Regions from separate parts of the Brevibacillus sp. MCWH genome, predicted to be linked through region 1. Evidence: predicted binding sites of a transcription regulator. Region 1 holds the regulator's gene; the other holds the start of a gene.
The links. Region 1 encodes Rex, which represses fermentation and respiration genes when NADH is low (regulators of the CRP and FNR family bind a similar motif). Its sites were predicted from a motif close to TTGTGAAATATTTCACAA; they were not measured.
Positions count from the first base shown of each region.

Region 2: the regulator Rex is predicted to act here: its motif matches at 2,397-2,414, upstream of lpdD (prenylated flavin chaperone LpdD).

Region 1 covers NZ_SDLF01000004.1:205,885-210,078, reverse strand. The annotation lists gene dinG (ATP-dependent DNA helicase DinG) at 1-1,238, shown strand, start outside; gene ETC00_RS05450 (ComEC/Rec2 family competence protein) at 1,329-2,222, shown strand; gene ETC00_RS05445 (redox-sensing transcriptional repressor Rex) at 2,239-2,862, shown strand; gene ETC00_RS05440 (amidohydrolase) at 2,878-4,176, shown strand.
Region 2 covers NZ_SDLF01000014.1:2,898-7,091, forward strand. The annotation lists gene ETC00_RS13290 (YwiC-like family protein) at 1-236, shown strand, start outside; gene ETC00_RS13295 (hemerythrin domain-containing protein) at 383-940, shown strand; gene ETC00_RS13300 (DUF488 domain-containing protein) at 1,015-1,404, opposite strand; gene ETC00_RS13305 (Crp/Fnr family transcriptional regulator) at 1,485-2,198, opposite strand; gene lpdD (prenylated flavin chaperone LpdD) at 2,528-2,878, shown strand; gene ETC00_RS13315 (nitrate reductase subunit alpha) at 3,135-4,194, shown strand, end outside.

The DNA of each region.
Region 1 (4,194 bases):
GCGAAAAGGCGTTGCAGTTGACTCAGCTGCTGTACAAATGGGCGGCGGATCGGGGAGAGGAGACGACCGATACCGGGCATGAAACCGTGCGGTACCGCAAGGAGTCGTTTTCCGGCCGACACGAGCGGATTCGCAGAGCGGCGCGCCGGGTGATCGATGCCCTCACGTCGTACACCGCTTTGATCGACCGCCTGCTTGCGTGCATCCCCGCCGACGAAAAACCGCCGTATGAGCTGCGCAGCCTCAGGACGGACGTGTCAGGCCTGGTGGACGAACTTCAGGAAGCGGCCGAACTGCTTCACTTTTTTTTGCTGGAACCGGACACGGCGTACGTCTGCTGGATGGAAGTGGAGGCCCGCACTCCGCGCAAGCACGTCTATTTGCACGCCGCACCGCTAAACGTCGCCGATGTGCTTGCCCATCCGCTGTTTGCCGCAAAACGCAGTCTGATTCTCACCTCGGCCACCTTGACGGTGAAGAACAGCTTTACCTACATGATCGAGCGGTTTGGCCTGGACCGGCTGCCGGAGGAGAAGGTCCGCACCCTGACCCTGCCCTCCCCGTTTGCCTATGAGGAACAGGGACTGCTGTTCATCCCTTCTGATTTTCCCACCCCGGGAAAAGAAAGCGACGAACACTACATGGAAGCAGTCGTGCAGGGCTGCCTGGACGTGATCCGCGCCGCCGGTGGTCGAACACTGATCCTGTTTACGTCTCACTCGATGCTCCGCCAGGTATACCAGATGATGAAGGAGCAGTTGACGGACGAGCCATACACCCTGCTTGGCCACGGCATTGACAGCAGCAACCGCAGCAAGCTGGTCCGGCTGTTCCAACAGCTGGAACATAGCGTGCTGCTGGGGACCAGCAGCTTTTGGGAAGGCGTGGACATCCCCGGCGAAGCGCTCAGCTGCCTGGTCATCGTGCGGCTTCCCTTTACGCCGCCCAACCATCCTGTATATCAGGGGAGAGCGGAGCAGTTGAAAGCAGTCGGGAAAAACGCCTTCATGTCGCTGGCTCTGCCGCAGGCGGTGATCCAGTTCAAACAGGGCGTCGGCCGGCTGATCCGGCATCATTTGGATCGCGGCGTCGTGGTCGTGTTTGACGCACGCATCATCGAGTCACGCTACGGCCGGGCGTTTTTGCAATCCCTGCCGCCGTTTCAGGTGCAGACGGGCACCTGGCCGGAGCTCCGTGAACGGATCGGTCCGTTTCTGGCCCAAGAGACCGGCACGTAACGAAAGGCGTTGAGCGCCGGTCTGCATGCAATCCTGGCGAGGCTCATAAAATGAAGCAATAGTCTCGCAGGGATTTAGGTGATAGAATAAATGCTGGGGATTACGCGTAAGGCTTGTTGGCTGCTGCTGTGCGTCGTGCTGTTCGCCGGCTGTTCGATCGACAGTCATTTGCAGAACGCGGTGAAGGTGGAGGACCCCTACGCCAGCGACGACGAACGCGAATTTGTCGGGCTGGTGATCCACTTTCTCGCCCTGCCGCATGGCGAGAGCACGCTGATCCGACTGCCAAGCGGAAAGACCATGCTGGTCGACACGGGAAGCGCGGAAGACTGGCCCGTCTTGTTTGGCTTGTTGTCCGAGCAAAAACTGACGCGGCTGGACTACGTCGTCGTGACCAACGATCAGCCGGAACAAGCGGGAGGCTTTGCCTTCCTCAGTGACCGGATGCTGGTGGATACGGTCATTCTGCCCCGTCTGATCGAGCCGTCGATTCGCGGGTTTGTCCCGCTCAAAGGGGACAAGAAGCTGTTGCCCGTCGCGGACGGCGACGCGATCAGACTGGACAACGACGTGGTGTTGGACGTGCTTCATCCCAGCGAACCGCTGTTTTTGTCTCCGCAGGACAATTCCCTGGTATTCCGGCTGCGACACGGCCAGCTTCGCTTTCTCTTCGCCAGCGCCATCAATGAAAAGGCGGAAGAGCGCCTATTGGAGCAGTACGGCGGGCAGTTGAAGGCGGAAGTGCTGAAGGTGGCCGACCAGGGGAGAAATCAGGCCTCTTCCCAGCCGTTTCTCTCCAAGGTGGACCCGCAGGTGGCAGTCATTCTGACCGGCAAGTCCCGAAACGAGCTGAAAGACAGCCAGGAGGAAGTGCTGGAACGACTGGGGGAATCATGGGCGGAGACCTTCATCACCAGCCAGCACGGCACGATCACGATTCTGTCCAACGGCCGCGATTACCGTGTCGTCAAGCGAAAAACGTAAGGAGGGAGGACCGTACGTGGCCAAAAGTGAAAAAATTTCAGAAGCGGTTGTTCGCCGTTTGCCGATCTATCTGCGCTATTTGAGCTATCTGCAGCAAGTGGGCGTGACGACGGTATCCTCCCAGCAGATGGGCAAAAATCTGGACATCAACCCCGCCCAAATCCGCAAAGATTTAGCCGCGTTCGGCGATTTCGGCAAAAAAGGCATCGGCTATGACGTCAACTACCTGGTGGAAAAAATCCGCCAGATTCTCAAACTGGATCAGGAAATCCGCGTCGCGCTCGTCGGAGCCGGCCATCTCGGCCATGCCATCAGCAATTACAATGCGTTCCTGAAGGATCAGATACGGATCGCGGCGATTTTTGACAGCGATCCGGCCAAGCAGGGCAAGCAGATCGCAGGGATCACGATCCAGCCGTTGGAAGAGCTGAAAGAGACGGTGAAGGAGCGTCACATTCGCCTGGCGATCATTACGGTCCCGGCTGCCGCCGCACAATCAGTGGCCGATCTCTTGATCGAGGCGGGGATCGAAGGCATTCTCAACTTCGCGCCGACGACCATTCGGACGGAGAAAGAGGTGCGCATCCACTATGCGGATGTGACGTCCAGTCTGCAAAGCCTGGCTTATTATCTAACGTAAGAACGGAGTGGTACGATGAAACAGACGATCTTGACTCACGCCACCGTGATCACCGTAAACGAACAGAACGAAGTGATTCATGACGGGGCCGTCGCGTTTGCCGGCAGCACGATTACGTACGTTGGGCCGACGCCTGAGGATGTGTCCGGCTACGACGAGGTGATCGACCTGAAGGGCAACTACGTCCTGCCGGGCCTGATCAACACGCACGGCCATGCGGGCATGTCGCTGTTGCGCGGATACTCAGACGATCTGCCGCTGCAGCAGTGGCTCGAAGACAAAATGTGGCCGCTGGAAGCGCAGTTTACCGGCGACCATGTGAAATGGGGCACATACCTGTCGCTGATTGAAATGATTCGCACGGGGACGACAACGTTTGTCGACATGTACGACCACATGGACGAAGTGGCGAAAGCCGTGGAAGCAACCGGGATGCGCGCCCGGCTGTGCCGCGGCATGATCGGCCTCTGCTCGGAGGAAGAGCGGGCGGCAAAACTTGAGGAGGCCACCAATTTTGCCAAAAACTGGCACAATCAGGCGGACGGCCGCATCACCACGATGCTTGCACCCCATGCGCCTTACACCTGCCCGCCGGAATTTATCATGCAAATTGTGGAACGGGCAGAAGAGCTTGCTTTGCCGATTCACATCCACATGTCGGAAACGAAGTGGGAAGTGGGGCAAAACGAGCAGGATTATGGCCTTCGTCCGGTCGCCCACCTGGAAAAACTGGGCGTGTTCCGCCGTCCGACGCTGGTAGCACATGCCGTCCATTTGACGGATGAAGAAATAGATGTATTGGCAAACTATCAGGTGAAAGTCTCCCACAATGTGGTGAGCAACCTGAAGCTGGCCAGCGGCGTGGCGCCGGTTCCCAAAATGTTGGCGAAGGGGATCAGCGTTTCGCTGGGTACAGACAGCACCGCCAGCAACAACAACCTGAACCTGTTTGAAGAGTTGAAGCTGGCTGCTATTCTGCACAAGGGAGTGAGCTACGATCCCGTTGCCGTTCCGGCGGAAGAAGCGCTGCGCATGGCTACCCGCTACGGGGCGGATGGCGTGTTCCAGCCGGATGCGCTTGGGTCGATTGAGACTGGCAAGCAGGCCGACCTGATCGTCCTGGACAGCCATCAGGCCCATTTCCATCCCGCTCACAACCCGGTCTCCCACGTGGTGTATGCGGCCAATGGCCGGGACGTGACCGACACGATCGTAGCCGGCCGGTTCCTGATGCGCAACCGCGAGCTGTTGACTGTGGACGAGGAGCGCGTGATTTTTGAAGCAAACCGCGTGTTCCAAACGCTGAAACGGTAAAAGTCTCCTGTCAGGGCA
Region 2 (4,194 bases), on a different contig from region 1:
TGATTCGGGAAAAGCACAATGCGATGTATTACAGATTCTCTGTCATGTACCATCTTGCTCTACTCGTCGCAGGGGCGTTATGGTTCCCTCCCGGGTTGTTGGTGCCGCTGGCCGTTTTGGCTGTTCGGGCCGTCTGGTCACCGCACACGAAACTATCCGTCAAACAGACGGGCATACTTGAGATTGCCTATTCCGTGCTGATTGCCGGTACAGTGTTGGTCGTGTATGTGGCATAAAATGAGCCTTTCCTATGCGCAGGGCTGTTGTGGGGGGCCGGAATCGTGCCGCATATCTGCACCAGTTGCCAACCAGACTAAATCCTGCATGGATACGGTTTTGAGCGTTTCAAATGTGCACATAAAAAACGAAAGGAGCATCTTGTATGGAACAAATGCCTCATCATTGTGGCCACATGATGTCGGAAGGCCGAGCCCAGGTAGCACTGTGCGAACCGCTTGCCCAACTGAAACGCGAGCACGGACCGCTTCGGGAACAAATGGATGCGTTTGCCCGGGAGGCGGCTGAAATCGGCGCGGATCAGGAAACAACGGACTGGACCGCTCAGCTTGCAGCGCTGAAACAAAAAGTGGAAGCCTTTGTGAGAGAACTCGACCCTCATTCGGAACGGGAAGAAGGTGCGCTCTTTCCCCTCATGGCAAAATATATTGGCAGACAGATGGGGCCAATCGCCGTGATGGAATATGAACACGAGTTGGCCAAACAAAACTTGAAGAAATTCCTGGAGGCCGTGGAACAGTTGGAGGGGACGGCGGATGCCGGACGGGCGAAAGAGATTGCTTCCTATGCACTTCAGGCCCATGCCGTCTTAACCGATCATTTCATGAAAGAAGAAAACGTGCTGTTTCCCATGGCGGAAAACATGTTGAACGCGGAAGAAAAAGCAGAACTCAGCCGTGCGGTTTGCCGTGATTCCATTTGACAAAGCAGGGCAAGTGCCATCCGGGAGTGCATTCCACATGCAGCCATAAGGAAGCCGGTTCAGCACTGTTGGTATCACCCATCCGAATGTAAGCGGCGGTTCAGCCATTGCTGCAGAACAATGGCGTGGTTGTGGACGGGATCTTTTGCGGCATAAACAAGCGTGACGTTTTTTTCAGACGCTAGTTCCCATATCCGATCGACGAGTCTGCACCGGGTCGGATCTTCTGACAATTCCAGTTCGTATCTTCGCGTAAATTCCGCAAATCGCTCCGGTTGATGACAGAACCACTTGCGCAATTCGGGACTCGGAGCGATTTCTTTCATCCATTCATCGAGGGACGCCTGCTCTTTTGAAATGCCGCGCGGCCAGAGCCGGTCGACCAGAATGCGTACGCCGTCTTCCGGAGAGGGCGGTTCGTAAATGCGTTTTAACCTTATAGTTGATCGGTTCGCTGCGTTCATCCGGCAATCAACTCGCACACAGTCAGCATGGTCAACAGTCAGCCTTCTTTCGTGAATTGTGTTGTAAAATGGCAATGTCTTTAGACCCGGCAAATTTCCTTCGGGCAGTTTTCACACTGGCACGTATCACGCAGGTAATCCAAGTCCTGGATGACAATATGCCCATCTTCGTAAGAAATGACACCCGCTTTTTTCAAATCCCCGAGGATGCGGTTCACGCTTTCCCGTGTTGTGCCGATCATATCCGCCAACTCCGAGTTGGTCAACTTTTTGGAAATGAGGATGCGCCCGCCTTGTTCGATTCCATATGTATTCCCCAAACGAATAAGCAGCGAACACAGAATTCCCAGTTTGCCGAACAACATCAAATCGCGCAATTTGGATTGCGTCAACCGATTCATCAGTCCGATCCACTTCATGAACTCTACGGCCAGATCGCCATGCTGCAGCAGCAACGCTTCCAAGTCTTGTTGCTGGATGATTCCGACGTCGGCATCCTCAAGAATTTCCGCGCCAAAAAAATGAACAGATTCGCGAAAAGGGTCCACTTGGCCGAAGAGATCTCCTGCCTGATGCGTGTAAATGACCAAGTGTTTGCCGTCATCAGTCGCTTTGGTAATGCGCACCCTTCCTTTATGGAGAAAGTACAGTTTGTCCGCCGGGTCCCCTTCCCAAAATAAATGCGATCCCGCAGGAAAATGGTTGTCGCACATGATTTCCTTCAGTTTGGCAAAATTCCCCTCTGAAAAGCAGGACGTATTCCGAATGCTCCCTGCGAGATCCGCTTTTATCATCGGTGGTTCCCTCCTGTTTCGATAATCCCGATTCACCATATATAAACGGAGCCGCATGTGGTGTGAACAGCATAACACGAAAGGACATAGCAAGACCACATGATGAGGAAATTTCGTCCAAAATACCCAACTCAGTATTCCCCCGTACGTGCTGGTTTGCTTTACGTTTTTCATCATAAAAAAAGGGAGGTGCCGCTATTGTGATCTTGGTCACATATCTGCAACCTTTTTTCAGCGTGTGACCAAGATCATTCGTGATGCGGAACTGCGGTGTTATTATGATGAGTGCAGGACAGGTCAGGACTGAAAGAGAAGAGGCGTCGAGCCTTATGGATAAATCAATTCATTTTGAGACGGTAGAGATTCGCCCGTTCATGATGGGAAGGGACGTGGTCTTCCTGGTTACCGGGGGGACGGCCCACATCGGGGCGTCAGCAACAGCATACGTCACCAATGATCAGGACGTACAAGTTGAGGTGTTGGCTCTGCCCGGCCATCGGGAAGGACCGCTCGCTGCCGAACTGGCAGAGACGGCATGCCGCACACTTGGCCGCACCGTCGCTGTATTGGCGGGGATCCATCTGGATCAACCGTCCCGCCAGGACATTGAAACAGTCGTTGCCGAAGCGAAAAGAAAAATGAGCCAGATGCTTGATCAATGGAACAACGGGCAGAAATGAGGCATGAAAATGACGGCGCATACGCCAACCGCCCGGTGTATGCCGCAAATCGGCGGATGAACGTAGCTGGGGAAAAAGCGGACTTCTTCGTACGGAGGAGTCCGCTTTTTGTCGATTTTTTGAAACCTGGTGTTTATCGGGCGTCCAACGCGGTGATATTGTGATTTTTTTTACATGAAAAGTGAACATGGAATGCTACATTGAGAAGCAACGGGATGAACAAAGCATAGCGCCGCACCTACAACAAGGGAGGTATATCATGGGCAAGAAAACGCCATTGTTTCAGAAACTGAGATACTTCTCCAAACGGGAACAATATTCCGAAGGCTGGAGTGAAATGTCCCCCGAGAACCGGGACTGGGAAGATATGTACCGCAGGCGGTGGCAGCACGACAAGGTCGTACGTTCGACCCATGGCGTGAATTGCACCGGTTCCTGCAGCTGGCAAATATTCGTCAAAGACGGCATTGTCACGTGGGAAACGCAACATACGGACTATCCCTCGACCGGTCCGGACATGCCGGATTTTGAACCGCGCGGATGTCCGAGGGGAGCCAGCTTCTCCTGGTATTTGTACAGCCCGCTGCGCGTCAAGTACCCCTACATACGAGGCGCGCTCCTCGACTTGTGGAAACAAGCGAAAAACAAAGAGAAAGACCCGGTGCGGGCATGGGCCAGCATTGTGGAAGATCCAAAGAAGGCGAAGCGCTATAAATCGGCCCGCGGAAAAGGCGGGTTTGTCCGCGTCTCCTGGGATGAGGTGACGGAAATCATCTCGGCGTCGATGATCCATACGATCAAAAAGTACGGACCGGATCGGATCATCGGGTTTTCGCCGATTCCGGCGATGTCCATGGTCAGCTATGCGGCTGGCTCCCGCTTCCTTTCGCTCATAGGTGCACCGCTGCTCAGCTTCTACGACTGGTACGCCGATTTGCCGCCGGCATCGCCGCAAATTTGGGGAGATCAGACGGATGTTCCGGAAAGCAGCGATTGGTTCAATTCCGGCTATATTCTCGTATGGGGGTCCAATCTGCCGATGACCCGGACGCCGGACGCCCATTTTCTTGCTGAGGCCCGCTATCGCGGCACGAAAGTCGTCTCCATCAGTCCCGATTATGCGGAGTTCGTCAAATTGGCCGATACGTGGATGTCGGTCAAGCCCGGGACGGACGGTGCGCTCGCCATGGCGATGGGGCACGTGATCCTGAAGGAATTTTATGTCGAGAATCAGACTGATTATTTTCTGCAGTATGCCAAACAATATACGGATTTCCCCAACCTGGTGCTGCTTACGGAAAACAACGGCGCGTATA